One region of the Ensifer sp. GW823-FHT05D09 genome, then DNA from elsewhere that is predicted to be linked to it. Evidence: riboswitches for the same ligand, from Rfam matches in the RefSeq annotation. Region 1 holds a riboswitch; the other holds the start of a gene.
What was found. A riboswitch is a leader RNA that binds a small molecule or an ion and turns the genes downstream of it on or off. The one in region 1 is predicted to bind FMN.
Positions count from the first base shown of each region.

Region 2: linked by a shared signal. The riboswitch ahead of AC1Q80_RS11940 (6,7-dimethyl-8-ribityllumazine synthase) and the one ahead of AC1Q80_RS23755 (DMT family transporter) in region 1 are both predicted to bind FMN.

Region 1 covers NZ_JBXAIA010000009.1:213,385-229,093, reverse strand. The annotation lists gene AC1Q80_RS23810 (NuoB/complex I 20 kDa subunit family protein) at 1-525, opposite strand, end outside; gene AC1Q80_RS23805 (NADH-quinone oxidoreductase subunit A) at 516-881, opposite strand; tRNA gene AC1Q80_RS23800 (tRNA-Asp) at 1,177-1,253, opposite strand; tRNA gene AC1Q80_RS23795 (tRNA-Asp) at 1,329-1,405, opposite strand; tRNA gene AC1Q80_RS23790 (tRNA-Val) at 2,133-2,208, shown strand; gene AC1Q80_RS23785 ((R)-mandelonitrile lyase) at 2,503-2,901, opposite strand; gene AC1Q80_RS23780 (ATP-binding protein) at 2,964-6,425, opposite strand; gene AC1Q80_RS23775 (metallophosphoesterase family protein) at 6,425-7,702, opposite strand; gene AC1Q80_RS23770 (methyl-accepting chemotaxis protein) at 8,079-9,917, shown strand; gene AC1Q80_RS23765 (MarR family winged helix-turn-helix transcriptional regulator) at 10,101-10,574, shown strand; gene AC1Q80_RS23760 (esterase-like activity of phytase family protein) at 10,665-12,869, opposite strand; gene AC1Q80_RS23755 (DMT family transporter) at 12,954-13,862, opposite strand; FMN riboswitch at 13,941-14,091, opposite strand; gene hupB (DNA-binding protein HupB) at 14,214-14,489, opposite strand; gene lon (endopeptidase La) at 14,711-15,709, opposite strand, start outside.
Region 2 covers NZ_JBXAIA010000003.1:329,606-345,314, reverse strand. The annotation lists gene AC1Q80_RS11985 (glycerol-3-phosphate dehydrogenase) at 1-1,013, shown strand, start outside; gene AC1Q80_RS11980 (class II aldolase/adducin family protein) at 1,026-2,078, shown strand; gene AC1Q80_RS11975 (FGGY-family carbohydrate kinase) at 2,075-3,361, shown strand; gene AC1Q80_RS11970 (TIGR01459 family HAD-type hydrolase) at 3,358-4,197, shown strand; gene AC1Q80_RS11965 (sugar phosphate isomerase/epimerase family protein) at 4,212-5,150, shown strand; gene AC1Q80_RS11960 (DeoR/GlpR family DNA-binding transcription regulator) at 5,254-6,039, shown strand; gene AC1Q80_RS11955 (triose-phosphate isomerase) at 6,036-6,803, shown strand; gene derI (D-erythrulose-4-phosphate isomerase) at 6,843-7,280, shown strand; gene AC1Q80_RS11945 (low temperature requirement protein A) at 7,572-8,849, shown strand; gene AC1Q80_RS11940 (6,7-dimethyl-8-ribityllumazine synthase) at 9,274-9,747, opposite strand; FMN riboswitch at 9,839-10,092, opposite strand; gene AC1Q80_RS11935 (ABC transporter ATP-binding protein) at 10,227-11,288, opposite strand; gene AC1Q80_RS11930 (ABC transporter permease) at 11,301-12,083, opposite strand; gene AC1Q80_RS11925 (ABC transporter permease) at 12,080-12,961, opposite strand; gene AC1Q80_RS11920 (ABC transporter substrate-binding protein) at 13,075-14,181, opposite strand; gene AC1Q80_RS11915 (MurR/RpiR family transcriptional regulator) at 14,369-15,247, opposite strand; gene AC1Q80_RS11910 (N-formylglutamate amidohydrolase) at 15,423-15,709, shown strand, end outside.

The DNA.
Region 1 (15,709 bases):
GTAAAGCAGCGCTTCTGCCGTGGGAGGACAGCCTGGCACATAGATATCAACGGGCACGACACGGTCGCAGCCACGCACGACGGAATAGGAATAGTGATAATAGCCGCCGCCATTGGCGCACGAACCCATCGAGATCACGTAACGCGGCTCCGGCATCTGGTCGTAGACCTTGCGGAGTGCGGGCGCCATCTTGTTGGTCAGCGTGCCGGCGACGATCATCACGTCGGACTGGCGCGGTGAGGCGCGCGGCGCAAAGCCGAAGCGCTCAGCGTCGTAACGCGGCATCGACATCTGCATCATCTCGACGGCGCAGCAGGCAAGACCGAAGGTCATCCACATCAGCGAACCGGTGCGCGCCCAGGTGATGAGCTCGTCGGTCGAGGTAACCAGAAAACCCTTGTCGGCGAGCTCGTTGTTGATCTCGCCGAAGAATGCATCATTGCTGCCGATCGGCTTGCCGGTCGAGGGATCGATGATCCCCTTCGGCTTGGGCGCAACGAGCGTGGTGCCGGATGCTAGTTCCATTCCAGCGCTCCCTTCTTCCATTCATAGATAAAGCCGATCGTCAGCACACCGAGGAAGACCATCATGGACCAGAATCCAAACCAGCCGAGCTGATGGAACGAAACGGCCCACGGGAAGAGGAAGGCGACTTCCAGGTCAAAGATGATGAAGAGGATCGACACAAGGTAGAATCGAATGTCGAACTTCATGCGAGCGTCGTCGAACGCATTGAAACCGCATTCGTAGGCCGACAGCTTTTCCGAATCAGGCGCCTTGAACGCCACGGCGAAAGGGGCAATCAAAAGTGCCACACCGATCACAAGTGCGATTCCAATGAAAATCGCGATCGGAACATAGGAACCGAGAAGTTCAGTCATTGTTATCCGTCCCTGCCTGCGGGAGGGCGCATGGGAGAGCGCCAAACAACAAATCTCGCAGGCCGAAAAATATGTTGCAACGCCAGAGTGGTTAGCGCAGCCCGCGCTTGCGCGCAAGCCTTCGAGGGGCATTTAAACCGGTTCGCGACACAGGATTGGACGACGTGCCGCGGCAAAGCGCTGATTTGCAGGGATGGGCAGACTTTACGGTAAAATCGTAGTTTGGAGGACAGATTGCCGCACTGCAAAAGAGTCTATTCGCAATCATATTATATCGGAGGGATCAAGGGGTAAATGGCGCGAGTGACGGGGCTCGAACCCGCGACCTCCGGCGTGACAGGCCGGCACTCTAACCGACTGAGCTACACCCGCGCATATGACCCAAGGGGTCAGTATTACCACCATCGGCATTTTCTGAAAATGCCTCAAGTCAAACCATGTCAAGAATGGCGCGAGTGACGGGGCTCGAACCCGCGACCTCCGGCGTGACAGGCCGGCACTCTAACCGACTGAGCTACACCCGCATCATCTTGAAGTGGCTGGGGCGTTTCCGCCCCGGCACCGAAGCGGGCTTGCCCGTTCGATGAGCGGCTAACTAAGCGGTTCGCATTTGGGTGTCAAGCGTGTTTGGAGACAAATCCGTGACAGAGCCAAATTTGATCCACAGGCAAGATCAAAGCCGGCTCTTCCCTCCCCTATCATAGGAGGCTCGCTTCCCTTTGCACGGCCGGACGTCCCGCCATGAGGAGAGCCGGTGCGCGGATGTTCATCAAAGTCTCGATGATAAGAACCTATAGGACAGGCTCGATCGGGTTTTCTGGCAAGGAGAGATCCGCGGAGCGATGCTCGTGCATCGGTCAAGGATCTCGACACCGCCAGAAAGCTTGAGAAGCCTGCCGAAGGTAATGCTGGCTGGCTCTGGCGTCGATGCGATGCTTGCTCGATGCAGCACCGCGCCGAGGCAGAGACCGGCGATGAGCCGTGAGCCATCCTATAGGTTCCTATCATCGAGACTTGGTATTGGTCCCTGCTCGACGGATTCGAGCGAAAGTCGCCGTGAGACCAATCGTCGTTTTCCACAGTCGCCGTTCACCGTTTTTTTCCACAACGCGAGAACCCGACAACTCCTGCACTTCTGTCGCGTCGTGCAAAAAAAATCGAAAAAACGACGGAAATGCTCTTGCGGTTTTTTTCGGTTACGCCTAGATCACGGCCACCGACGCGGCGGACACATCCGGTCCGGACGCTGAAGGGCGATTAGCTCAGTTGGTAGAGCGCCTCGTTTACACCGAGGATGTCGGCGGTTCGAGTCCGTCATCGCCCACCATTTTCTCTTCTCATGTAATTGTTGATGATAATTCAGGCCATGTGTCTGCCTCTCGCAGTGCTTTATGCCGCAATGCGCGATGAACGCCCAGCGTCTCGCGGACTCAACGCATCAAAACATCGTGCTGTTGGCGCTTCCGGCAAACTCAAGCGGCGAAAACCACTTTGGCGTTCAGTCGTGTCGCGGAGCCGATTCTCTTGAAAGCGCCCTTGCTCTGGCGGCGCGCGGCGAAAGAACTCCTCAAATCCGATTCGCCATCCCATCTCAAACGCGGCCGATTCGCAAAAGAATCGGCTAGACGCCGCGATACTGCTCTTCGCTGACATGTTCGAGCCAATCGACCGCCTTGCCTTCGAGTGCTTCCTGAATGGCGAGGTGAGCCATGGCGGTATCCGGCGCGGCACCGTGCCAGTGCTTTTCACCCGGCGGAAACCAAACCACGTCCCCAGTCTTTATCTCGCGCACCGGCCCGCCCCAGACCTGTGCCAGCCCGCGGCCCGAGGTGACCACCAGGGTCTGGCCCAGCGGATGCGTATGCCACGCAGTGCGTGCCCCAGGCTCGAACGTCACGTTCACGGCGCGCACGCGAGCCGGCTCCGCCGCCTCGATCACGGGGTCCTGCCTGACCGCTCCGGTAAAATACTCGGCCGGAGGCCGCGTTGAGGGCCGTGAACCGCTGGGTATGATATCCATCTGCCGTTCCTCCAGTTCTTCGTGGCGACCATTCGGCAACAGCATGCCGATTTAAGCAAGCGTCAAAGCCTGTGGATGGTCACTTCCGGGCACGCCGCCCGGGCGATGTCGCAAAGATGCTCGTGATGCGTCAGATAGATCACCTGCCCGAGGCGGGCCATATCCGCCATCAACGCGAAGGCGCGACCGGCACGACCGTCGTCAAACGTCTCCATGATGTCGTCAGCAATGAAGGGCAAGGTTTCGCGCGCTGCGGCCACTTCATGGTAGCCCGCGATCCTGAGTGACAGATAGAGCTGGAAGCGCGTGCCCTTGGAGAGATCGCGTGCCAGCTTGGATCCGCCGGCAGCGGCGTTGGCAATCAGGAACTCCTGGCCCTTGTCGGCCTGTGCCGACAGACCCGTATATTCTCCGCCACTGATACGGCTGAAGGTTTCCGAGGCGCGCCGCATCATGGCGCTGCGGTGGCGCTCGCGAAAGAGCCGGAGCGCCTGTTCGGCAGCGATCAGACCCGCCCTCAGTTTGAGATAGCCGAGCGCCTTTGACTCGATCTCCAAAAGCAGCGTGCGGCGACGCTGCTCGAGGGCTGCAACGGTGTCATCGCCGGCGATATTTGCAAGCGCGGCTTCCTTCGTTCGCATGTCGGCATGCAACTCGCTGACATCGCGGTCGCTTTCCTCAAGAAGCGCCTCGATGCGAACCAACTCCAGCCTTACCGCCTCGTCATCAAGCGTGGCCAGTAACGCCAACGCATCGTCGATGCTGACAACGCCAAGGCGCGACACCAGGTCGGCCTCCGCTTCGGTGATGCGCTGGCACAGCCTCTCCTGTTCGCGGGAAGCGTCGAGCCGCAAGCCTGCTTCATCCAAAGTCTCGCAGTCGAAAAAATCGAGCACGAGGCGCTTGCGGGCAACGTGGAGCTCCTGCTCCGCAGCTACCTTGCGTTTCTCCTCTTCAAGCCGGACACATTCCGCCAACAGCGCCGCGCGCCGAGCCTCGTGTTTTTCAGCCTCGGCGATGCGCGCCTTCATGGCGGCGAAGGTCGCAAGCGTATCGTCGACGGCCGAAGCGCCGGCAAGGTCTGCGATCGCCGTCTCAAAGGCCACTTGGTCCTTGCGCATGCCGGTGACGCGGTGATCGAGATCCACCTTGCGCTGCACCAGCTTGTCGAGATCCTGCAAGACGGCGAGCATGGGCGCAATCTGATCCGGCAGCGGCCGCTCAGGCCGACCAGCAAGCCAGGTGCCCGACAGCAGATCATCCCATTGCGCCTGCCAGGACGACAAGGCGTCTTCGGCCTGCGTCAAGGTCGACAGCCGCTGCTCCAGACCGTCGGCGGCACGTCGAGCGGCCTCGCGCGCCGCCTTGCCGGCAACGAAGGCCGCCTGTGCCTGCGCGATGGCATTTTCGGCAAAGGCCATGAGATCATCAAGCCGCGGCGGGAGACGTTCGGTCAGTCCGATCTCGGCGAGTGATTCCTTGAGTGTTTCACGCGCGTCCTTCGCGTCGGCCTGGGCGCGATCGAACTCCAGCCGGGTCGAGCGCTGCTGCGTGCGAACATCGAGCGCCGCAAGCCGAGCCGCAATCCAAGCCTCCAGCTGCGTCAGTTGCGTGACGCTAGGTAATCCACAGCCTGCCGCAGCCATCTGCACGGCTTCCAGCAACACGGACGATTCCCCGGCGACGGAAACCTGATGTTCCCGAAGCGAATCGAGCCGCGCCCGGCGCTCGGCGATCGACAAGGCGAGCGAGTGCATATCTGCGACCTTTGCCGCCTCGGCAAGCCGCAATGCCGTTGCATCGTCGTCGCGCCGCAAGGCGTCTTCAAAGATCACGGCGGTCGTTGCATCCAGCCGAGCCTTGTGCTTTTCCCAGGCATGCTGCCGATGCTGGCGAAGCTCGGTGGAAGCCCTGTCGTCAATGGCCCCACCCGAAGCCGTCAGGGCGTCGAGGCGGGCCGCCTCGCCAGCCAGTTGCTCGGTCTCGCTGCCGATGCGATCTGCAAGGCGCAGACGCCTTTCGTCCAGCGCCGCAAGTTCTCGTCGCCAGATCTCGATCGTGCCAGCGGCCGGCACAGGCAGACCGAGCAGATCATCGGCGCTGCCGGAAAACGGATTCAAAGCCTCGAGCTTATCGGCAAGCTCGGCATCCAGGCGCTCGAGCGACTGTCTTGCGGCATGCAGCCGCAGACCGCAATCGTCCTGCCGCAGGCGCCGAAGACGCTCGACAAGCATGGTCGGATCAGCACCCGGGCCGCCTTCGGCCTGTAGCCGCACAAGCTCGGCGGCTGCCTCCCGCTCCGCACGCCTTGCCGCATCCGCCTCCTGTCGGGCAGATGCCGCACGCTCCTGCAGCGCCGAATGTTGCCGGGAGAGTTCCTGCAGCCGGGTGTTTGTGGCCGCCGGCAGCAGCAGCGACGCCGGATCCCGGTCGCCGGGATCTCCGAGCCGGACAAGGCAGGCGGCAATTTCGGTTTTCGTTCGCGACAGTTCGTCGATCCGTGCCGGCATGTCGCGCGCCGCGGTCACATACCGTGCATCAAGCGCGGTCTCCTGCAGCACGTTCAAACGTTCCGCCAGGACGAGGGCCGCCTCGTCTCGCGGCAGATCTTCCAGTTCGTCCTGCCTGCGCCGGGCTTCGTCGTCAAGCTGGCGCAGCCTGGTCGCGATTTCGATGTCGCGTCGGCGCAACGCCGGCAGATCCGCTGCCCACTCGGCCGGCGCTCGCGGCAAGGCCGGCGCCTTTGCCAGATCGGCTCGCAGACCATCAAGTCGCCTGAAGAGCGGCAAGGCATCCATCTGAGCCTTCAGCCGGTCACGTTCCATGCGCAGCTCGACACGGTGCGCCATGGCCGCGTCGTGACGCTCACGGGCCGCCAGAAGCGTCCTGCGCAACGCCGCGTATTCGCGGGCATTGACATCAAGCCGACTGCGCTCGACCTTCAGCGCGTCGAGTTCGGCCTTCAGTTCGGAAAGCTGATGCTTGCGTGCCTGAGGTCGGTAAAAGGCATCCGCCTCACCGCGCAGGGTAGACAGGATCGCGGCGCTATCGGGCAGGCCGGAACTGGCGGAAAAAAGCAGCGAACCGAGTTCACCCTCACTCTTCAGGATCGATTCCCCGCCCTCCTCGATGCTGTCATCGTCGAGCGAGAACATCATGCGATAGGTCGCACGGTCGATCGAGCCGAGCGAGGCGGAAAACAGATTGTCCGGCAGCGGCTGATCGTCGGCGCACACCAGCGTGTTGGTCTTGCGCTTCACTCGGAAGGCCTGGTGCGTGCGACCAGCCGCCTCGACAACCCCGCCGACCCGCATGGTTGGATAGGGGTGCAGAAAGCCGTAAGAGCTGTAATGCTCGATGCCGAAAAGCAGATCGAGGAAGCCTGAAAACAACGTCGACTTGCCGGCCTCGTTCGGTCCGTAGACGATATGCAGGTCCGGCGTGCCCGATGCCGCCGGACCGAAATCAAGACGGCGCCCGGTAAATTTGCCGTAGCGCACCAGGTCGAGTTCGCGCAACCGCATCAGCGAGCCCCCCCGCCGGCGCTGCCGTGAAGATGCGCAAGCACCTCCGCTGCACCGGAGACACCGGCATCGAATGCCAGTCTTTCGACAGCCGCTTCATCCGGCGCCAAGAGCTGGCGCAACTCCGGCGGCAGTTGCTGCAGCAACTCCTCGACGGCGGCGCGCACGTCCTGACGGTAGCCATGGGCTGGCAGGACGTCGCTTGAGACAAGCGCCGCCAATTCATCGACCGGGTCGGCCATCACCGTCCCGGTTCCGGCATCCGGGTTGCGGCAAACGAGCTCGATCTTCTCGACCCAGCAGCCGCCGATACCCGCAGCCACATTGTCGATCTCTGCCTGGAGCAGATCGCCATCGCGGCGCAGGCGCCAGGCAAGCGGTGTCACACCGGTCAAGGTCAGCCGAAGGATCACGTGATCGGCAGCGTTGGCATTGCGAGCCCGCAGGAAGGCGTTTCGGACCGCATCGAGCATATCGCTCCACTCGGAAATGCCTGTCAGCTCAAGGCTCATCCTCTCGAAAGTCGCAAGGCCGATCGCCCGTTCCTCGATCGTCAACCGCCCCTCGTCGCTGACTGTCACCAGCATTACGCCCTTGGCCCCGGCTTCATTGATGTCGCGCCCCTGCGGCATGCCCGGCATGACGACAAAGGGTTCGCTGGCATGCACCTGATATTGATGAACGTGGCCGAGCGCCCAATAGTCGAAGCCGTGTGCCTGGAGCTCCGCTACGCTGCAGGGCGCGTAAAGATCGTGGCCGGCTGCACCCGCAAGGCTCGTATGCAGCATGCCGATATTGATCGTGTCGACAGCGGGCATGTGAAAGGACGGCAGCAGGCTTTCCGGCGCGTGCGGGCTCGCAAAGCTCATGCCGTGGATATAGATATCGCGACCGCTCTCCAGCGTCTTTGCCAGAACAGGCTTGCTGCGGCCCTTGAAGACATGCGTAGACGGCGGCAAGGTCAGTTCATTCGTCACCTGCGATTGGGCATCATGGTTGCCACGGATGATGAAGACACGGATGCCGGCTTCGTCCAGGCGGCGCAGTTCGCCCGCGAGGAACAGCGCGGTGTTCATGGACGTCTGGCTGCCGTCGTAAAGGTCGCCGGCGATCAACAGGGCATCGACCTCTTCCGCAAGGCAGAGATCGACAATCCGCACGAGCGCCTGCCGGGTGGCGCCGCGCACGATTTCGGCAAGATCGGCATTTCGAAGCGCGAGGCTGCGTAGCGGCGAATCGAGATGGAGGTCGGCGGTGTGAACGAAACGGAAGGGCATGGGCGACCATGGCCCGCGACAGCAGCACCCGTCAATGCACCGGCGACCGTCATCCACGCGAACGCGCCCATCCCACACGGTTATTTCAGGCCACCCAAGTAAAGACAGCCCTAATACATGTGGACTGCAGTTTCGGCATGAAACGATCGCTCGAAAGAGCGCGTTCTCCTATGTGCAAATATCAGATTATACTCACTTTAATCGATTAGCGCTTTTGTAATAACTTGTTGGATAGGTTTCGCGCGGCTGCATTTTGCGTGCGGTCAAGCACAGGAATGACTCCCTGCTTCGGCATCCGCTCCGTCATGACGATCAAGAGCCGGAACGACTTATTCATGCACCAACTTTTACGGACGCCGTTCCTCCGGAGTTATTCATGTCGCGCCTAAAGATATCACACACTCTTATTGCCCTTTTCCTGATGGTTGGCCTCATCGTCACCGTCTTGGCTGTCGCCTCGCTCGGCGGCATCAAGATGATGAACGAGCGCAACAACGAGATCGCCACCACCTGGTTGCCGCGCGTCTCGCTTTCGCGTGCGCTCGAAACCCAGCTTTCGGACACACGCATGTCGTTTGCCCGGCACCTGATCTCCCTGACGCCTTTCGAGAAGAAGGCGGCCGAAAAGGTCATCGGTGAAGCCGTGGCCGGGTTCGGCAAGCTTTCAGATGAATACGCCGCGCTCATGGTGACCGACGCCGACAAGGCGGCGCTCGAAAAGGTAAAGAGCACCTACGAGGCCTATCTCTCTGTCTCCGCGGGCATGGTCAAACTCTCCAACAATCTCGAAAACATGAAGGCGCAAAGCGTGTTCAAGGTCGAGATGCGCGAGACGGAACAACTGGTCGATCAGGCGATCAAGGACATGCGCGCGCTTAACCTTGCCGGCGCAGACGCTGCCGTTGCTGCAAGCTCCGCCACGCACGACCAGATCCGCACGATCGAAATGGGTGTCATCGCGGTTGCGGCCTTCATCGTGCTCGGCGCCATCCTCTACGCAATCCGCGGCATCGCTCGTCCGATCCAGATCATCACCCGCTCGATGGCGGGTCTTGCAAACGGCGACACCTCCACCGCCATTCCCTACGGCGCGCGCAAGGACGAGATCGGCGAGATGGCACGCGCCGTCGAGGTCTTCCGCGAGGCCGCCATCTCCAATCTGCAGCTCGAGGAAGATGCCAAGGTGCAGCGTTCGCAGGCTGAGGCCGAGCGTCGACGCGTAACGGAGGAGGCGGAAGCCGCCGCGCAAATCCGCCTGCAGGAAGCAACGGCGGGTCTTGCGACCGGTCTTCGCCGCCTGGCGGCGGGCGATCTCGCCTTCCAACTCAACGAACCTTTTGCGCCGGATTTCGAACAGCTGCGTCACGACCTCAATCAGGCCGTTGCCCAGCTGGCCGATACGCTGGCTGCCGTCTCCTCCAGCTCCAGCAGCATCGACAGCGGCGCGCGCGAAGTCAGCCAGAGCGCCGACGACCTGTCGCGCCGTACCGAACAGCAGGCCGCTTCGCTGGAAGAAACAGCCGCTGCCCTCGACCAGATCACGGCCAATGTCGGCAGCTCGTCCAAGCGAACCAACGAAGCGCGCGCCATCGCCAGCCAGGCTAACGAAAGCGCCCACAAGTCCGGCGCCATCGTCTCCGGTGCGGTCGATGCCATGGGTCGTATCGAGCATTCGTCGAGCCAGATCTCCAACATCATCGGCGTCATCGACGAGATCGCATTCCAGACCAACCTGCTGGCGCTGAATGCCGGCGTTGAAGCGGCCCGCGCCGGCGATGCCGGCAAGGGCTTTGCCGTCGTTGCCCAGGAAGTGCGCGAACTGGCACAGCGCTCTGCCAATGCCGCCAAGGAGATCAAGGACCTGATCCGCAACTCGGCCGTCGAGGTGCAGAGCGGCGTCAAGCTGGTGCGCGAGACCGGCGAAGCGCTGCGCACGATCGAAGGTTTCATCGTGACGATCAATCAGCACATGGATGCGATCGGTGTTTCGGCGCAGGAACAGTCTGCCGGACTTTCCGAGGTCAACACCGCAGTCAACCAGATGGACCAGGTGACCCAGCAGAACGCGGCCATGGTCGAAGAGGCGAATGCCGCAAGCGCGACGCTGGCACAGGAGGCAGGTCGTCTGCGCGAGCTTATCGCCCGCTTCACGCTCGCCGAGACTTCCGGCTACGGCTACGCGCCTTCGGCCGGTTCATCGCGCTGGGCGGCATAGTCCGAACAGGCGAAATTCTTGAGCATGCAAGTGAAACGGTCTCCGGAAACGGGAGCCGTTTCTTCGTTGAGGAGGTCGTTACCGTGAAATGGCAGAGGTTTTAGTCGACAAATGTAGCAATTGTAACTATCAATAATGTTGCTGCCATTTGACATGGCACCTCACAATTTTCCAACGATGATCATGAAGAAGACATTCGAAGTTTCCGACAGGCTGTTTGAGCTTTATCACCGCGTCCACCGGCTGGTGAACGAGTCGATGACAGAGGAAGGCGTTTCGCTGGCGCGCAGCAAATTCCTGTTTTTCCTGAGCAAGCTCGGCCCCTGTCGTTCGACGGATATCGCCTGCGCACTGAACTTCGCGCCGCGCACCGTCACCGAAGCGATCGATGGCCTTGAGCGTGACCGGCTCGTGATGCGCAAGCCGGATCCCGAGGACCGCCGCGCCAAGATCGTCTCGATCACCGACACGGGGCGCGTCATACTGGAAGCGGCTGAACATCCGCGCAAACAGCTGATCGAGGAAATCTTCTCGGCACTCGACGACAAGGAGCTCGATCAGCTCTTCGATATCGTCGGCAAGCTCGTCGACAAGACGGACGAGATCCGCAAGCGCAAGGACGAGGCGGAAGCCGCACAGATTGCGGTCGCCCGCTAAACACTTCTTTCCGCCAATGCTGATAGCCAAAACAGAAAGAGGCCGGGACGTCATGTCCCGGCCTCTTCCGTTTTTCTCCTGGCCCGACGCTTACATCGCGTCGATGGCACCGATGGAGAAGAACAGCGTTTCGCCGGAGGAATCGTCGACACCGTCATTGTCGGTGACGACATAGCCGTTACCGGCGGCATCGACGGTAAAACCTTCGACCTTGTCGACGACGTAGCCATTAAGAGCCTTCAGATCGGGAATGAGGTCACGAACCTCTTCCTTCTTGACGACCGGAAGCTCGCCGCCGAGCGCTGCCGGCTTCAACTCGGCAAGCGCGACACGGTAGAGCTTCTTGAGCTTGGCCGCCTGACCGATCAGGTTGTCGCGTTCGATGATATAGGCGTAGTCGCCGTGCACCGAGATTTCCGAGAGGCCGACCCAGCCGCCATCTGCTTTTTCGAGCGGATAGCGGACTGCACCCCATTCCTCGCTTGACGGCTTGTAGGAGACGAGCTTGACGAAGCCCTTCTGGTCGTCCTTCCATTCGCGCTGGACGGCCATCCAGAGCACCTGATCGTCGCCTTCGCCGACGACCGTCACACCCTCGAAGCCGAAGCGCGTCTCGCCTGCACGCAGAGCTTCGGGAAGAGCGATCTCCTTCTTGATTTCGCCCTTCTTGTTCACCTTCAGCAGTGCATGGCTATAGAGTTTGTCGGAGTTGCCTTCGGAAGCAAGCCAGAAGCCCCCTTCCCCATCATTGGCGACGCCTTCGATGTCGAGCTTCTGTGCCGGCGCGCCGTCGCGGGTGATGCGGAGCGTCTCGGTGATCAGCGCCGGCTTCTGGGTCGCGTCGATGGTGAAGATGGTCGGCTGCGACGCATAGACGGAATCATTGACGGCACGCAGGAAACCCGGCTTGTCGGCAACGGCGGCCAGACCCGAAAGCGCGCCAAACCCGACAGGTAGACCATCCTTGTCGGCCGAGCGGATCTGCGGATAGGCAGCCTCGCCTTCGCCACGCTCGTAGATCATCACATGCGAGCGAGCGCCGCCGTCCTCGCCAAGGTCGACCTCGTTGGCGGTGGCAAGCAGATTGCGCGACGGGATCGCAACGGCGCCTTCCGGCGAGATACCCGACGGCAACAACTGCAGCAGTTCCGGCTCGGCGCCGGTGTCCTTGTAGACGCCGACGACGGATGCGCGTTCAGCAAGCACGAAGAACAGATTGTCGTCGCCGAACTTCGCGGCCTCGAGGCCCTCCGGCTCGACGCCCTTGGCCGACGAGCGCTTCTCCGGGTAATGGCCGATCGACGCAATCGCGTGTTCGAAGCTGGCGCCGGACTCGAACAGCACCTTGCCGGTCGTATCGAAAATCGTGAAGCCGCGCGAACCGCCCTCGTAGTCGCCCTCGTTGGCAACGACGATGCGGGTGTCGTCGAGCCACTTGACGGCATCGGGCTCGCGCTTGCGGCCGGGCTGCTCGTCCTTGAAGGCGATCGCGCCGTCGCGCTTGGTATCGATGTCCTTGAGGTCGACGCTGCCTGCAGAGAAATGCGTCTTCACCGTCGCCGATTTGGCATCGATGATGACGATGTGGTTGTTCTCCTGCAGTGTCAGCGCGATCTCGTCCTTGCCGTTGAAGGAAACGAATTCCGGCTCCGGATCGTCGCCGGCAACGTCGGCAAGGCCCGTCAGGGTCACGTGCTTGATCGTAGCGCAATCGGCAACGCCGTCCTTCAGCGACAGGATCACCAGGTCGCCGGCAGGCATCTGCGGGATCTTGCCGTCATTGACCTCCTCATCACGCTCATTCTCGATGGCGATCGCGGCAAGCGTGCGGTCCTTGTTGACCGCGACGGAGTCCGGCTGACCGCCGAGATCGCAGGTCGCTTCGATCTTCTTGGAGGCGACGTCGACGGTGGCGAGGAAGCCGGAGGGCTTGATGAAGCTTTCGCGCGTGTTGACGGCCACGAGTGCCTTGGCACCAGCGACGGTCACCGATGTCGGCTCGCCATCGAACGAAACGATGCCGGCCGCCTTCGGCGCCTTGGCGTCTGTGATGTCGATGAGGCCGATGCGCTTGCCGGGGCTATCGGAATAAATCAGCGTGTTGCCGTCTTCGGTGGCCGTGATGATTTCCGCAGAAGTCGTTTCCTTGCGGGCGTCACCTTCCAGATTGTCGGCAACGGCGAAGGACGCGATACGATTGAACACCGGTTCGGCAGCAGCCGGAAAAGCAACAGACGCAAGAAGCATGGCGGCGAGCGCCGTTCTGCATGATGAAATGGTCATGAAATCCCCCATGTCGAATATCCAAAACAAGGGGGTTCTGCGGGATGGCGATGACAGGCGCATGACAATCCCGCAGCTTTGTTGTGCAGCGTCGCTTTACGCGCTTGCGCGCTCGCGTTTCATCTCGTGGCGCATGATGAAGAGCGAGGCGCCGAGGATCAATGCGGCTCCCAGCCAGAGATAGCCGCTCGGCGCATAACCGAAGACGAGCCAGCCGGCGAGAACGTTAAGCGGCAACTTGAGATCATCGAAGGGCTGAACATAGGCGGCATCGGCAACCGTATACGCCAGCGTCAACAGATACTGTGCCACGACGGTCAGGAGCCCCGCCAGCACCAGCAGCGCGAGCATGGTACCGCTCGGCACGACAAAGCCTGCCGACAGCGCCAGCACGCCGTTGATCGGCGTCAGAAGCACCAGCAGCCACACTGTGATCGTCTCGGGACGCTCGATGCCGGTCAGGCTCTTGGTGATCAACGACGACGCACCCCAGAGCAGTGCCGAAAGAACCGGCAGCAAGGCTGCCCAGGTGAAACTCTCCGACCAGGGCTGCAGGATGATCGCAGCGCCGGCAAAACCAACTGCCGCAGCGCCCCAACGGGACGCGCCGACGCGTTCGCCAAGGAAGAGCCGTGCACCGAGAATGATGAAGAACGGTGACGTCATCACCAGCGCGATCGCCTGCCAGATCGGGACGGAGGCCAGGCCCGAAACCCAGGCCCCTACCCCCAGGGCTGCAAGGCCGACACGAACGACGTGACGCCAGGGATAATCGGTGCGCATCGCCGATAGACCGACCCGCAACAGGAAAGGCAGGGAGAAGACGAGCGCGAACGCATATTGCCAGAAGGCGGTGGAGGTGGCGGAAAAGCCGAGTTGCATCGTCATCCATTGCGTGACGACATTCAGCAGAGCAAAGGCAACGCCGGCCAGTATCATCCAGGCGGCCCCGGCCATGGCACGGGAGGTGAAAAATGCTTGAGTAGTCTCGCTCATGTCCTTCATCCGCAAACAGGGACCAACAAAAACCAGGACGCATGAGCGCAGGGTGCGAAGACGGGCAGCCCTGCCCTTCGCATCCACGATCATTCTCTTTCATCCGGACTGTGACCGTCGGCTCCGGAATTGCACCGGATCTGCTATCCTTCCAGCCCACAAAGGCTGGAAGCGCTCGCGGGCTTGAGCCGAAGCCCTTACCGCCGGTGGGGACTTTCACCCCGCCCTGAGAACAGGCTGAGCCGTAGACCAAAGCCTGAGCTGCTGCAAGGCCAACTGGAAATGCAGAAGGGTCCGGCGTGAGCCGAACCCTTCAAGACTTGGACTGCCGGCCTCGTATCCGGCCGTCAAGCAAACTTATCAGCCGTTAACGGCATCCTTCAGGCCCTTGCCGGCCGTGAACTTCGGAACGTTACGTGCCGGGATGTCAACTTCAGCGCCCGTGGACGGGTTGCGGCCCTTGGAGGCTTCGCGACGCGAAACGGAGAAGTTGCCGAAACCGACGAGGCGAATGTCGCCACCGTTCTTCAGTTCAGCCTGGATGGTCTCGAAAACTGCATCAACTGCGGAAGATGCGTCGGTCTTGGAAAGTCCGGCCTTCTCAGCAACGGCAGACACGAGCTCATTTTTGTTCATGTTTCCACCCCTTTCAAAATGGTTCGAAACGACTGTGTTTTTAAGCCGCGGCGGCTTGCGCATCGCCCGCGTCTTGCCATTCCCAATTGCGCCTAATCCCTTGGAATGCAAGGCTTGCGGCATGCTTTTACAACAAAAAAGACCGGCCAGGGGCCGGTCTTCCTTGTTTTTCTGCCAAATGAGCCTGAGACGAGCAAAATTGCGCCCGCCAGCCCTGTCGATCAGTGGGCGATGGAAGCGCCCGCTTCGTCCTGCGAATCAACCGCGGCGACGGTTGCCGGCTCATTTGCCGGGTCCCATTCGATCGGCTCCGGGACGCGGATGAGAGCGTGTTCGAGCACTTCGCCCATCCGCGAGACCGGGATGATCTCCAGCACGTTCTTCACGTTGTCCGGAATCTCGGCCAGATCCTTGGCATTCTCCTCAGGGATCAGCACCTTCTTGATGCCGCCGCGGACGGCAGCCAGCAGCTTTTCCTTCAGACCGCCGATCGGCAGCACGCGGCCGCGAAGGGTGATTTCACCCGTCATCGCCACATCCTTGGAGATCGGAATACCGGTCATCACGGAGACGATCGCCGTTGCCATGGCAACACCGGCCGACGGGCCATCCTTGGGCGTCGCGCCTTCCGGCAAGTGCACGTGGATGTCGCGCTTGTCGAACAGCGGCGGCTCGATGCCAAAGTCGATCGCGCGCGAACGGACGTAAGACGCCGCCGCAGAAATCGATTCCTTCATCACGTCACGCAGGTTGCCTGTAACGGTCATGCGGCCCTTGCCGGGCATCATGACGCCTTCGATCGTCAGCAGTTCGCCGCCGACCTCTGTCCAGGCAAGTCCTGTGACCACGCCAACCTGATCGTCGCGCTCGGCTTCACCGTGCCGGTACCGCGGCACGCCCAGGTAATCCGGGATGTTTTCAGCGGTGACGGCTACGGACTTGGCCTTGCCCTTGATGATCTCGGTCACAGCCTTGCGGGCGAGCTTCATCAGTTCGCGCTCGAAGTTACGAACGCCCGCTTCACGCGTGTAGGTCTGGATGATCGCCATCAGCGCACCGTCGGTGACCGAAAACTCCTTCGGCTGCAGCGCATGATCGCGGATCGCCTTCGGCAGCAGGTGCCGCTTGGCGATCTCCAGCTTTTCCTCTTCGGTGTAGCCGGCAATGCGGATCACTTCCATGCGGTCCATGAGCGGCGCCGGAATGTTCAGCGTGTTCGC
Region 2 (15,709 bases), on a different contig from region 1:
AGAAGGGCGCGCGCGTCCTGACCCGTACCGCCTGCAGCGCCATCCGCCGCGTCGACGGCCTCTGGCACGTGGAGATGACGGATCTGCGCACCGGCGCGAAATCCGAGGTCCGGGCGCGCTCGGTCGTCAACACCGCCGGGCCATGGGTCAACGACGTGATCGGGCGGATCGCCGGGCTCAATTCCAGCCGCAGCGTGCGGCTGGTCAAGGGCAGCCATATCGTCGTGCCGAAATTCTGGGAGGGGCGGCAGGCCTATCTGGTGCAGAACCCGGACAAGCGGGTGATCTTCATCAATCCCTACCAGAACGACCTGGCGCTGATCGGCACGACCGACATCCCCTATGAGGGCCGTCCCGAGGATGTGTCTGCCGACGGCAACGAGATCGCCTATCTGCTGAAATCGGTCAACCGCTATTTCAAGCAGCAGCTGACCGAGGACGATATCGTTCATTCCTTCTCAGGCGTGCGGCCGCTCTATGACGACAATGCCGAGAACCCGTCGGCAGTGACGCGCGACTATATCTTCGAGGTGGATGCCGCAAACGGCCAGGCTCCGCTGCTCTCCGTCTTCGGCGGCAAGATCACCACGTTCCGCAAGCTGTCGGAGCATGCACTGGAGCGGCTGAAACCGTTTTTCCCTCAGATGGGCGCGGCCTGGACGGCAAAGGCGCATCTGCCCGGGGGCGACATGGCCGATGCGGATTTCGAGCAGTTTCTTGGCAATCTCAGGGCACGCTATCGCTGGCTGACGGCCGATCTCGCCAAGCACTATGCGCGGCTCTACGGTACGCGCGCGCATGATCTGATCGGCAATGCCCGGTCGCTCGACGACCTCGGTGCCGTCTTCAGTCCGCTGTTTCGCGAATGCGAGGCCCGCTTCCTGATCGACAACGAATGGGCCATGACTGCCGACGATCTCTTGGAGCGTCGGACGAAACATGGCCTGCACATGACGCCGGCCGAACGACAGGCTTTCACCGGCTGGCTGGAACGCCAGCAGGCGGCGGCCTGAAGGAGAGTGGGAATGCGCAGTCTGGAATTCGAGGCCTTGCTTGATATCTCGGCGCGTGTCGGCGCCGATCCACTACTGGTGCAGGGGGCGGGCGGCAACACGTCGATCAAGGAGGTCGGCACGCTCTGGATCAAGGCCTCCGGCCTCTGGCTTGCCCATGCCCGGCAGCGCGACGTCATGGTGCCGGTGGCGCTCGACCCATTGCTGGACGCGCTGGAACGCAATGACCCCGCCACCGAGAAGGCGCAGGACTTCGTCATTTCCGAGATGAACCCTTCCGGCCTCAGGCCCTCGATCGAGACGACGGTGCATGCGCTGATGCCGCAGAAGGTGGTGATCCACGTTCATTGCGTCGAAACGATTGCGACAGCGGTCCAGACAAACGGTGCCGCCATCGCCGCCGAGCGTCTCGCCGGCATCCCGCATGTCTTCGTGCCCTATGCCCGGCCGGGCCTGCCGCTTGCCCGGGCGATTGCCGAGCGAATGCAGGAGAAGACCTCAGTGCTGATCCTCGGCAATCACGGCCTGGCCGTTGCCGCCGAGACCGTCGCCGATGCGGCGATCCTTCTGACCGATGTCTCTCGGCGGCTGACCGTACAGCGCCGGACGGCGCCCGCGGCGGACCTCGCGGTGTTGTCGCGCCTTGCCGTTGATAGTGGCTATTGCCTGCCCGACGATATCAGGCTGCATGCGGTCGCAACCGATCTGGAAAGCTGCCGGATTGCCGCCGGCGGCAGCCTCTATCCAGACCATGTCATCTTCCTCGGCAAGGGGGCCGTGATCGCCGCGCCCGGCGAGACAGCGGCTTCGATCGAGAAGGGCAGGACGGAGCGGGGCGAAAGCCTGCCGCCGCTGCTGCTCTTTCCCGGCAAGGGCGTGCTGGTCGAGAAGGGCATTTCCGCCGGTGCGCTCGCCATGGCCCGCTGCCTTGCCGACGTTACGGCCCGCATCCCGGCGAGCGGGCGGCTGCGCTACCTGAGCGCCGCCGAAAATGCGGAGCTGCTCGGTTGGGACGCGGAGAAATATCGCCAGAAACTCAACCGGGCAGGGCAGGCGCTGCAATGAGTGGAGAACACGACGCTCTCGTCGTCGGTATCGATATCGGCACCTCGGGTGCGCGCGCCGTCGCGATGGCATCCGATGGCGCGATTGCCGCGTCTGGCGCCGCCAGGCTTTCTGCCTTCTCGGACGATCACCGCGATCCTATCGGCTGGTGGAAGGCGGTGCAGGCGGCACTTGGCGACGTGCTCGTCGCGGTCGATCGCGGTGTGATCCGGGCGATCAGCATCGACGGCACCTCTGGAACGATGCTGCCGGTGACCGCCGACGGTGCGCCGCTCGCCCGCCCGATGATGTACAACGATGCGGTTGGCGATGCTGCAATCCTGCAGGCGATTGCCGCCCATGCGCCAAAGGAAAGTGCCGCTCATGGCGCGACATCAGGGCTTGCCAAGGCGCTGACATTCCAGTCGGTGCCGGGCGTCTTCCGCGTGATCCACCAGGCCGACTGGCTGGCCGGGCATTTTACCGGGCTTTACGATGTGTCCGACGAGAACAATGCCTTGAAGACAGGCTACGATCCGGTTGCACGATGCTGGCCCGATTGGATCGAAAAGACCGGGGCGTGCACCGGGCTGCTGCCGGAGGTGCTGCCTGCCGGAGAGCCGGTGGCGACGATCTCGCCGGCGGCTGCCGAAGCTTTCGGCCTTTCGCGAGAGGTGGTCGTCGTTGCAGGCACCACTGATGGCTGCGCCTCGTTCCTGGCGACGGGCGCTGACCGGCCAGGTGATGGCGTCAGCGCGCTTGGCACGACCTTGACGGTGAAGGTGCTTTCCGACCGGCCGCTGTTTGCGCCGGAATACGGGCTCTACAGCCACCGCATCGGCGACATGTGGCTGGCGGGCGGCGCGTCGAACACCGGCGGCGTGGTTCTGGCGGCGCATTTCTCCGGCGAACAAATCGAGGCGCTCTCCGCCCGCATAGATCCGGCCAGCGATACCGGGCTCGACTATTATCCGCTGACCAAGCCGGGCGAGCGCTTTCCGATCGCCGATCCGAACTTGGCACCGCGCATGACACCGCGGCCTGAGGATGATGCCGTGTTTCTGCAGGCGATCTTCGAGGGCATCGCCGGTGTCGAAAGCCTCGCCTATGACAGGCTGACAGCACTTGGCGGGCCGAAGCTCAGCTCCATCCGCACCGTCGGTGGCGGTGCTAAAAATGGCGTGTGGTCGTCAATCCGCGCACGCAAGCTCGGCGTGCCGTTCCTGGCGGTGCGCTCCGAGGAAGCCGCGGCCGGCGCGGCGCGGCTGGCGCTCATGGGCGCAAGACAGGCAGGTATATTATGACAACCGACATCACCGGCCTTGCCGATATCGCCGATCGTTACGATGCGTTTCTGATCGATCAGTTCGGTGTGCTGCGCGACGGTCGCGGGCCTTATCTCGGCGCCGCCGAGACGCTGGTGCGGCTGAAGGATCAGGGCAAGCGCATCGTCATTCTCTCCAATTCCGGCAAGCGCTCGGCGGAAAACGATCGTCGCCTCGTCGACCTCGGTTTCGTCGCCGGCAGCTGGGACTGGTTTTTGACCTCGGGCGAGGTGGCCTGGCAGATCCTGAAGCGCGAAGGCAGGCAGGCAAGCGGGCTGCCGCGCAAATGCCTCCTGGTCAGCCGTGACGGCGACCTCTCGCCGCTGAAGGGGCTCGATCTTGAGCGCACTCACTGGGGTGAAGAGGCGCACTTTGTGCTGCTGGCGGCAAGCGAAGGCGATGTGCTGCCGCTGTCGCACTACGAGGCGCTGCTGGCGCCGGCGGCGCGGCGCGGCGTGCCGTGCCTCTGCACCAACCCCGACAAGGTCATGCTGACGAAGAGCGGAACGGCCTTCGGCGCTGGGCGGATCGCCGAGCTTTACGAGGACATTGGCGGCAAGGTGCGATGGATCGGCAAACCATTCTCCGACATCTACGATTTTGCCCTCGACTTTCTCGGCCGTCCCGATCCGTCGCGTGTCTGCGCCATCGGCGATAGCATCGAGCACGATATCGCCGGCGCGGCGAGTGCCGGGCTCGGCTCGGTGCTGGTGACCACGGGCATATTGGAACATGCCTCCGACGCGGAGCGGCAAAAGCTTTTTGCCGACCATGGCGCTACTCCCGATTTCATCCTTCCGAAATTTCTCTGGTAGTCAGGAGTACTGCCTTGGCCTTCACGCTGTCGCTCAACACCAATCCGCTGGTCAACCGCTTTGCCGAACCCGACGACCTGATCGAGACGATCGGCGAACAAATCCGCATCGGCTACGTGCAATTGACGCACGAGTTCGTCAATCCGGGCTGGCCGGCGGCGACGATCTCCAAGACCATACGCCAGTTCAGGGCGGCACTCGCCCGCACCGGCGTGAAGATCACCTCGGGCATGACCGGGCCCTATGGCAGGCTCAATCATTTCGGCCACCCGGATCCGGATGTGCGGCGTTACTACGTCGACTGGTTCAAGACCTTCGCTGATATCTCCGCCGAGCTCGGCGCTTCCGGCATGGGCACGCAGTTCGCGATCTTCACGCTCCGGGATTACGACGACCCGGCGCGGCGCGAGGAGCTGATGAAGATCGCCATCGACTGCTGGCGCGAGGTGGCGGAGCACGGCAAGGCGGCCGGTCTTTCCTATGTCTTCTGGGAGCCGATGTCGGTCGGCCGCGAGTTCGGCCACACGATCGCCGAGTGCCGTGCGCTCGACCGGCGGCTGGCAGAGGCCGGCCTGCCGATCCCGATGAAGATGATGGTCGATATCGACCACGGCGACGTCACCTCCGACGATCCCGATGATATCGACCCCTATGCCTGGGCTGGCGCCTTTCCCGAGCGCTCGCCGATCATCCACATCAAGCAGTCGTCGATGAACAAGGGCGGGCATTGGCCGTTCACCGCCGCCTACAACAAGGACGGACGCATCACGCCGGAAAAGCTGATCGACGCGGTCAAGGCCGGCGGCGGCACCGATAACGAGATCTGCCTGGAGCTTTCCTTCCGCGAGCGTGAGCCAACGGATCACAATGTCGTCGATATGATCCGGGAATCCGTGGAGTTCTGGGAGCCCTACATCGACACGGGCTTCAATCGACCATCAAAATCACATTAAAAAATCACAAAATATCACCATATATATTGAAATATAACATTCAGATGTTATCTTCCCGGAAGTGATGGCGTGCTCCTGCGCCATCGGATCGAGGCGGATGGCGATGAAGCCGGAAGACAGGCGACAGGCGATCATGGATGTTCTGATGGAGGCCGGCACGGCGTCCGTCGAGGATCTTTCGCTCCGTTTCGGCGTCAGCAAGATGACTGTGCATCGCGACCTCGACGACCTTGAACAGGCCGGCCTGTTGCGCAAGGTGCATGGTGGCGCCTCGATCCAGTCGAGCCCGCAGTTCGAAAGCGATTTCCGCTACCGTGAGAAGATTGCCGCCGCCGAGAAGAACCGGATCGCCGAATATGCGGCTGGTCTGATCGAGCCGGGGCAGAGCATCCTCATCGACGACAGTTCGACCGCTGGCGCGATTGCTGCCTGCATCCGGGACATCAGGCCGCTCACCGTCATCACCAACAATCTCGGCGTCATCTCAGGCCTCTCCGGCGCGCCGGGTATCAACGTGATCGCGCTCGGCGGCCAGTACAGCAAGAAGTTCAATGGCTTCTTTGGCATTGTGACGGAAGAGGCGCTGCGCTCGCTGCGCGTCGACATCGCCTTCCTTTCCAGCTCCGCCGTCGCTGGCACGGCAGCCTTCCACCAGGACCAGGAGGTCGTGCAGGCGAAGCGCCTGATGGTGAAATCGGCGGCGCGCAAGTATCTGCTTGTTGATCACGACAAGTTCGGGCGATCCGCCCTGCATTTTCTGACCGGGCTCGACGCCTTCGACGCGGTGCTGACAGGCGCCGAGGTGGCGGATGAGCATGCCGACGCGCTGAGCGAAGCCGGCGTACGCCTGGTCAAGGTCGACACACAAAAAGTATCGGAGAAAGCATGACGACGCCGCAGCTCTGGGTGGGCACAAGCTGGAAGATGAACAAGACGCTGGCCGAGGCCATGGTCTTTGCCGACGGACTGGCGGCAGCGGACGCTGCGCGCGACGATCGCATCCAGCGTTTCGTCATTCCGCCCTTTACCGCCGTTCGCCAGGTCAAGGACCGGCTGGCTCAAACCAGCGTCAAGGTCGGCGCACAGAACATGCATTGGGATGATGCCGGCGCCTGGACCGGCGAGGTGTCGCCGGTGATGCTGAGGGACTGCAATCTCGACGTGGTCGAGCTCGGCCACAGCGAACGGCGCGAGCATTTCGGCGAGACCGACCGGACCGTTGGCCTGAAGACGGCGGCAGCCGTGCGTCATGGCCTTGTGCCGCTGATCTGCATTGGTGAAACGCTTGCCGAGCGCGAGGCTGGCGAGGCGGATGCCGTGTTGAAGCGGCAGGTGGAAGGCGCGCTGGCGCTTCTTGACGGCGACGCCCGCAAGGCGACGATCCTGCTTGCCTACGAGCCGGTCTGGGCCATCGGCGTCAACGGCATTCCGGCCACATCCGATTACGCCGACGAGCGCCACAAGCGCATCGCCGATGTGGCGGAGGCTGCGCTCGGCGTGCGCGTTCCCGTGCTCTACGGCGGCAGCGTCAATCCCGGCAATTGCGAGGAACTGGTTACTCAGGCGCATATCGACGGCCTGTTCATCGGCCGCTCCGCCTGGGACGTCAACGGGTATCTCGACATTCTCAAGCGTGTCTCCGGGGCGATCTGAGCCTCCGCACGCCAACCAAAACGACGGAAAGGAACCATCATGAAAATCGCAATCGGAGCAGACAGCGCCGGCAAGCCCTTGCTCGACGTCATCGCGGCTCACCTGAAGGGCAAGGCCGACCTCGAGGTCAGCGACCTCAGCCAGTCCGGCTTCTACGCCGACCTGTCGCAGAAGCTGGCGCAGACCATCGTCGATGGCGAGAACGAGCGCGGCATCCTGTTTTGCGGCACCGGCATCGGCGTCTGCATCTCGGCTAACAAGGTGCCGGGCATCCGCGCCGCGCTGACCCACGACACCTATTCCGCCGAGCGGGCTGCCAAGTCGAACAACGCCCAGATCATCACCATGGGCGCACGCGTCATCGGGCCGGAACTGGCCAAATCGATCGTCGATGCCTGGCTCGCCTCCGAGTTCGACCCGAACGGCCCGTCGGCCGGCAATGTCGACGCGATCGATCGTCTCGACGCGGCGAAGTAATTCAACCGGGCAAGAGAGCGTTTCCGGCCTGAACCGGGCCATGGAGACGCTCTCTCGCATCGCATTACGCAATTCCTGGCTGCGAACGGCTTCGCATGTGTCCTGGAAATGCGCTGATACCGCCATGCACGTTGATCCTCCCTCGCGCATTGCGGCGAGACGCCCGGCAGAGATGCCGGGCGTTTTCATGTTCAGCCAAAACCGGGTGATCTGGCACTGCCCGCTTGACGAAGCTTCTGAAAATATTTGAATATTCTTGCATATCATCCCGTCTGCGAGGAATGCCGATCCATGTCCGACGCCACCACGACGCCACCCCGTGCCACAGCCCATCGCCTGGCGCGCATGAGCGGACGCGACACGCATGAACACCACCGCACGGCAACGACGCTCGAGCTTCTGTTCGATCTGACCTTCGTCATCGCTTTCAGCCTTGCGGCATCGCAACTTGCGCATCTGATGGCCGAAGGACATTTCAGGGCAGGGCTGATCGGCTTTACGCTCGCGATCTTTGCCATCTGTTGGGCCTGGATCAATTTCACCTGGTTCGCGTCAGCCTATGACACTGACGACTGGGTGTTTCGCTGCGTCACCATGGTGCAGATGGTCGGCGTGCTGATCCTGGCAATCGGCCTTCCCGCCATGTTCCACTCGATCGACGTGGGTGGGCATCTCGACAATGGCGTGATGGTGCTCGGCTATGTCGTCATGCGCGTGGCGATGATCTTCCAGTGGCTGCGCGCCACCCGGCAGGATCCGCAGCGGCGCGGTGCCTGCATGACCTATGTGATCGCCATCGGCATCGCCCAGCTCGGCTGGATCGTGCTGATCTTCTTCGATTTCTCGCTCAGCGTGTCCATTGCGATGGTGGTGGTGCTGACGGCGATCGAGATGCTTGGGCCCTACATCGCCGAGACGCGGTATGGTGGCACGCCCTGGCATGCGCACCATATCGCCGAGCGCTACGGCCTTCTGGCGATCATCGCGCTTGGCGAAGGTGTGGTCGGCACGGTCGCCTCGATCACCGCCGTTGTCGACGGGGAGGGCTGGAACCTCGACGTGGCGCTCGTCTGCCTGGCCGGCACCGGCCTCACCTTCGGCATGTGGTGGATCTATTTCCTGCTGCCGAGTGCGGAGGTGCTACATGCGCACCGCAAGCGGTCCTTCGTCTGGGGCTATGGCCACATGTTCATCTTCGCCGCCATCGTCGCGACCGGTGCCGGCCTGCATGTCGCTGCCTACTACATCGAGCACAAGGCACATATCGGCTCGCTGGCAACGGTTCTGACAGTGGTCATCCCGGTCGGCGCGTACATCGGCCTCGTCTACGGCATGTATGCCTATCTGCTGCGGCAGGCAGAGCCGCTGCATGCGTGGCTGCTCGCCGGAACGGTGCTTGTGCTGGCAGCGTCGATCGCAGCGGCGATGGCAGGCGTCGACATGGCCGTCTGCCTGATTGTGGTGATGTTCGCGCCGTTCGTGACCGTCGTCGGCTTCGAGGCGGCGGGCCATCGTCACCGCATGGAGGCGTTGGAACGTTGCCTCGCCGAGGCCGAGCCGGCGCAGTGAGCCGCTGGAATTGTCGAGTCGAAACAGCGGTTTGAGGGCCGTTGCTGGCGGGTCGATTCAGGTGGTTCAGAGGTTGATTCAAGAAAGGGGTCGGGCCTTCACTTGGATTTGTTCTTCACCCGTTTTGCGCAAAGCTGCCCCTCACCCTAGCCCTCTCCCCGCAGGCGGGGAGCGGGGACGGTCGAGCGTGACGCGTGCGCTTTCACTCGCCGTAAGCCCTGCGGTGCTATTTCGTCCGACAGCCTCGCCATCCGCTTTGCCGGTACCGACGACCGCAGCGTAGGGTGGCAAAGGCTGTGGCCATCGGATGACGGTGCTTGGACGCGAGAGCGCGCCACGCACGTCCTTCTCCCCGCCTGGCGGGGAGAAGGTGGCCGGCAGGCCGGATGAGGGGCTTGTCGGGTCCTGTGTCGCGATCTTAAGGTCAGGCGTTGACCAGCGCCAGCTTGGCGCGGGCGTCGAGGATCTGGGCGCAGGCGTTGGCGGCCTCTTCGCCCTTGGTGACGAAGTGTTCGCGGAAGAAGGCGATCAGCGGCGCGCTTTCCTGGAAATTGTGCGGGGTCAGCACGGCGGAAAGCACCGGCACGTCGGTGTCGAGCTGAACGCGCATCATGCCGTCGAGCACCGTGCCGGCGACGAAGTCGTGGCGATAGATGCCGCCGTCGACGACGAAGGCGGTGCCGAGGATCGCGGCGTAGCGGCCGGTCTTGGCGAGCTTCTGGGCGTGCAGCGGGATTTCGAGTGCGCCCGGCACGTCGAAGATCTCGACATCGGCAGCCGAGCCGCCGAGCTTCGTCCATTGCGCGACGAAGGCGTCGACGCAGCGGTCGACGATGTCGGCGTGCCAGCGGGCACGAACGATCGCGATCTTGGCGGTGGGGTGGGAAAGAATAGTCATGGTCTCAAGCCTTCCAGGGTTTGGCGTTTCCAATTTTCCCGTCGGGCGAACATGCATGCGCGCGAAACCCCGCGATGGGGCCCACGTTCCTGCTTGCTCTCTTCCATCCGGACTTTAACCGTCGGCTCCGGAATCTGACCGGATCTGCTGACCCCTGGAACCACTGCCGGCTCCAAGGCGCTCGCGGGCTTCGATCGCTGCATGTATCCTTAAATCTCACCGATTTAAGGGCAAAACATGCAGCACGTTCAAGTTCTACAGCGACCTTTGCGCGTCTTTAGGACGCGCGGCGCTGTAGCGATCGCTACCGCCGGTGGGGACTTTCACCCCGCCCTGAGAACAGGGCCGACTATATAGATCGGCCACGCGTGGTCAAACGCGTGGCGCGACGAAAATCCTGGAAATTACGACAGATTTTTCCAAGGCCGGCCGCCGCCGGGCGAAATGATTCCAGCGACGGTTGACCTTTCAACGCTCGGCTACTCGCGGATGACCAGCAGATCCTTGGCGGCGAAACGCAGCGTGACGTTGTCGCCGAAGGTCGGCGGCGTCAGGCCGGGGTCGTTGAACATGTCGAAAGAGATGACATCGCCGCCGATCCGCAGCTTGGTGCGGATGACCGAGCCGAGGAAGCTGGTCGAAACCACTTCACCGGTCAGTGCCGTATCACCCTTGGCGCTGTCGGCGATCGAGCCTGCCTCCGGGCGCAGCGCCAACGAAATCGGGTCGCCGCCCTTCATGCCGGCAATCTGCTCCTTCAGCGAGACCTGCTGGTTGCCAATGGCGACGGCGCCCGTGGCCGGGTCTGCGACCTTGGCCTCGATGATGTTGAGCGTGCCGACGAAGGAGGCGACGAAGCGGGTGGCAGGTGTGTTGTAGATCTCGAACGGCGTTCCGATCTGGTCGGCACGGCCGCCATTCATCACGACAATGCGATCCGAGATCGACAGCGCCTCTTCCTGGTCATGGGTGACGAAGACGGTGGTGATGCCGAGCTGCTGCTGGATCTGGCGGATCTCCTCGCGTAGCGACACGCGGATCTTGGCGTCGAGCGCCGACAGTGGTTCGTCGAGCAAAAGCACCTGCGGCTTGACGGCGAGCGCGCGGGCGAGTGCCACGCGCTGCTGCTGGCCGCCGGACAGCTGGTAGGGGAAACGGTCGGCCAGGTGCTCGAGCTTGATCAGGCTCAGCATCTGCTTGACGCGCGTATCAGTCTCCGCCTTCGGCGCACCGGCGACCTTCAGGCCGAAGGCGACGTTGTCGTGCACGTTCATGTTGGGAAACAGAGCGTAGGCCTGGAACACCATGCCGATGTTGCGCTGGTTCGGCTTCAGCGCGCCCTGATCCTTGCCATTGATGACGATGGATCCGCTGGAGGGCGTCTCGAAGCCGGCGATCATGCGCAAGACGGTGGTCTTGCCGCAGCCCGAGGGGCCAAGGAACGAGACAAACTCGCCCTTCTCGATCGCCATGTCGAAGCCATGCACGACTTGCACGGGGCCGAAGGATTTCTGGATGGCGGTCAGTGTCAGGAAACTCATATGAACCGATCCTCAGGCCTTGGGAGGCGCGCTTTTTTGGAAGCGCGAGACGAGCTGGATGAGGCCGAGGCAGCCCCAGGTGATGCCGAACGCGATGACGGCGAGGGCGGCTGGCTCATAGGCGCGGTTGGCGCCCAGAAGCTGCATATACGGACCGAACGCCGGCCTGTTCAAAAGCGCTGCCATGGTGAATTCGCCGATGACGATGGCAAACGTCAGGAAGGCGCCGGAGAGCACTGCGACCAGGACATTCGGCAGAATGATCCGGCCGAGAATGGTCGCCCACCCCGCGCCGAGGCTTTGAGCGGCCTCTGTCAGTGTGGCGATGTCGATCGTGCGAAGCCCGGTGTCTACGGCCCTGTACATGTAGGGAAGGGCGAGGATGGCATAGCCGAACATCAGAAGCACGTTGGTGCCCGCGATCGATCCGGTCAGCGGCAGCCAGCTCGAGGTGTTGTAGAGGCGGATGTAGCCGAAGACGATGACGATCGCCGGAATGACGAGCGGCAGCAACGTGATGAACTCGATGTAGGGCCGCAACCGCGGCAGCTTCAGGCGAACCCAGTAGGCCGTCGGCACCACGAGCAGCACGCCGAAGGCGATGGTGAACAGCGCCTGCATGATGGAATAGGTGAAGGTCTCCTGGAAGCGCGGATCGCTGAAGACCTTGCCATAGGCGTCGAAGGAATACTCGCCGCGACGCATCTTCAGCGAGAAGTTCGTCATGCCGATGAGCGGCAGGGTGAAATAGAGGAGGCCGAAAATGAGGGCCCCCCAGGCCCATATCTTCTTCATTTCAGCCACCTCTCGCTGCGGGCGCGAAGCCAGATGTAGATCGCGTTGGCGATGCCCGTGACGACGATCATGCCGAAGGCGAGTGCGTAGCCGAGGTGCGGATTGCCGAGAACGTCGCCGCGGATCTGGGCGAAGAGCAGAATGGGGACGATCGAGAGCGACGAGCCGGTGAGCGCGATCGCGGTCGCGACGGCTCCGAAGGCGTTGGCGAAGAGGAGCGCGAGGGTGCCGAGAAGTGAAGGCAGCAGGATCGGGAAGGCGACCATGCGCCAGTACTGCAGGCCGGTGGCACCGAGAATTTCGGCAGCCTCGCGCCACTCGCGCTTCAATCCGTCGAGAGCCGGGGTGATGATGAGGATCATCAGCGGAATCTGGAAGAACAGATAGGTGACGGTAAGCCCCCAGAAGGACAGGAGGTTGAAGCCGAGCAGCCTGAGGTCGAGACCGAAGTTCGAGCGCAGGAACACGGTAAGGATGCCGACGGGGCCGAGCGTTGCGAGAAACGCGAAGGCGAGCGGGACGCCGGCGAAGTTCGAAGCGACGCCGGAAAACGTCAAAAGCGGTCCGCGGATCCATTTCGGCAGACTGCCGAAGACGACGGCAGACGCAATCGCAAAGCCGATCAGGCAGCCGAGAAGCGCCGAGGCGATGCTGATCTTGATGGAGATCCAGTAGGCCGACAGGATCGACGGCGTGAACAGACCGATGATGTTGTCGAAGGTGAAGCTGCCATCAGGCGTCTGGAAGGCGCCGACCACGATCTTCATCGTTGGCAGAATCAGAAAAAGGAACACGAACGCTGCAAAGGGCAGGACGCCGAGCCAGTGAAGCGGAAGACGGCGCGCAGGTGGCCTGGCGCCGGTGTGAGCAGATGACATTCCGTTCGCCCCGAGAAGCCGCGTTACGGACGCGGTCGTTCATTGAATTGCTTATCGATATCGCATCTGCCCCGGCCGGAAAACCGGCCGGGGCAGCATGATTGTGGAAACGCTTACTGAACGTTGGCGCCGACCACGGAATCCCAGGCGCCGGTGACCGCTGCCTTGTTGGCATCGACTTCTTCGAGCGTCGGGAAGTAGGCCTTTTCGTAGGCAGCTGCCGGCGGCAGGGCGTCGATCAGTTCCTGCGGAACCTTGCCGGCCTTGACCATGGCGTTGAAGCGGGTCGGGTGGCAGAAGCCCTTCAGCCAGCCGAGCTGACCTTCGTCGGAGTAGAGGTGTTCCATCCAAAGCTTGGCGGCGTTCGGGTGCGGCGCATAGGCCGAGATGCCCTGAACGTAGACGCCGGCGAGAACGCCGCTTGCAGGAACGACGACTTCGGTCGGCGGGTTGCCGTTAAGCGTCTTCGCCCAGCCGAGAGCGTTGTAGTCCCAGGCAACGACGATCGGGGTCGAACCCTGGGCGAGCGTGCCGGACTTGCCGATAACCGGAACGAAGTTGCCGGCCTTGTTGAGCTCGGCAAAGTAGGCGAGACCGGCTTCACCGGCTTCCTTGCCCGACTTGGCGCCCTTGGCGAGGCCAGCAGCGAGAACGCCGAGGATCGCCTGGTTCGAGGCGCGCGGGTCGCCGGCGAGTGCCACCTGGCCGGCATATTCCGGCTTCAAGAGGTCGGCCCAGTCCTTCGGCGCGTTGGCGACGAGGTCCTTGTTCACCAGGAAGGACATGACGCCGTAATAGTCGCCGTACCAGTAGCCTTCGGCATCCTTGACGCTGTCAGGAATTTCGTCCCAGGTCGACACCTTGTAGGGCTGCAGCAGGCCTTCGGCCTTCATCTGCGGACCGAAAGCAAGGCCGACGTCGACAACGTCAGGCGCCTGCGGGCCCTTGTTGTCCTTGTTGGCCTTGACGGCCTCGACTTCGTCGGCAGAGCCGGCGTCGGGGTTCAGTTCGTTGACCTGGATTTCCGGATACTTGGCCTTGAACGCGGCGATGACGTCGCCATAGCCGCACCAATCGTGGGGCAGGGCAACGGTGGTCAGCATGCCTTCTTTCTTGGCAGCTTCGATGAGCTCTGCGCTTGGCTCGGCAGCGGCAATGGCCGTCGTTGCCAAGAGAATGGCGGTGGAAAGCGAGAGCAGGCGTTGAGTCGTTGAAATCACTGGCGTTCTCCTTATGGGTTTTCAGTCAATTTCGGCGATGCTGTTAAAGAGATGCTATGAAACTTGTGTGACAGCGATCTGTCTGTTCGCGCCGCCCATGTCGTTGGAAGAACAAATCTTTTTCCGACACGGCGCCTTCACTGAGACACATGTGCATAAAACTTCGTGAACGTTCCGGCTGTCCCTCCTAAACCGGTTTGCGAAAGATGCGGGTCGAATCGAACAGCCCTTCGAGCGTCTTCATCCGGTCGCGTGTCGCGTCCCAGTTGGAGCTCTGCACGGCTTCGATCAACGCTTCGACCAGAAACAGGATGACCACCGAACTGTCCCAGGCGGACGGCACCTCGATCTGCGAGCGGAAGACCTTGGAGGCGGATTTGGCGACCGGTGAACTCCAGCGATCGGTAAAGAGCACGATCTCGACGCCGCGGTCGCGGGCGGATTTCGCGAGTGTCTCCATCTCCTGCTCGTAGCGGCGGATGTCGAAGAGAATCAGCACGTCGCCATGGCGCATGTCGAGCACGTAATGCGGCCAGGCGCTGGCATTGGAGGCGATTTCGGTGACGCCAGGGCGGATGACCTGCAGGTGGGTGAAGAGATAATCGGCAACGGCGCGGGTGATGCGGCCGCCCAGCAGATAGACGTTGCGCTTGCGGTCGGCGACAAGGGCTACCGCCTCGTCGAATTCCTGCGGTTCGATCTGCGACAGCGTCTCGCGCATGTTGTTCATGGCGGCGTCGGCAAAGCGGTTGAGCGTGTGGGTACCCGGCGCGCTTGCAGCCCAGCGGTCATGCTTGGTGATCGGGTTGGAAATCGTCGCTTCCAGCTCCTGGTGCAGCCGCGACTGAAAATCGGGAAAGCCTTTGAAACCAAGCTTTTGCACCATGCGGGCGACTGTTGGTGTCGACACGCCGGCGTTCTCGGCGACCGTGGTGATCGAACCGAGTCCCGATACCGGATAATTGTCGAGAAGTGTCTCCGCCAACTGCCTTTCCGCGCGGGTCAGCGCGGTGAAGTGGGCATTGATCACATCCGACACCGTCGTGGATGTCGCCTTGCTGGTCAAATCGGTTCCCCTGAACTGGTCTAATGCCAGTTTGTGACAGATTAAACATCGCTGTCACAATTGGAGTCAATCGCAATTTTGAAGAGATCGTTTCAGATTTCGATTGACACTGGCTAATCTCTGAACAAATCTTTTCATTAATGAACGTCTAACGGGGCAAGAGGGGATGCCGGTGTTGACGCGACTTTTGACCGATACAGATGGCGATCCGGTTGCGATCGAGAATGCGGCCGGCAGAGGCGAAATCGTTCTCGTTTGCGAACATGCATCGCGCCGGGTGCCCGAACGGCTGGGGTCTCTCGGCCTTTCGCAGCAGGCGCTCGAAAGCCACATCGCCTGGGATCCCGGCGCGCTCGCCGTTGCCGAGCTCTTGTCGCGCAAGCTCGATGCGGCGCTGATTTACCAGCGCTTCTCGCGCCTTGCCTATGATTGCAACCGTCCGCCGGAGGCCGACGGCGCCAT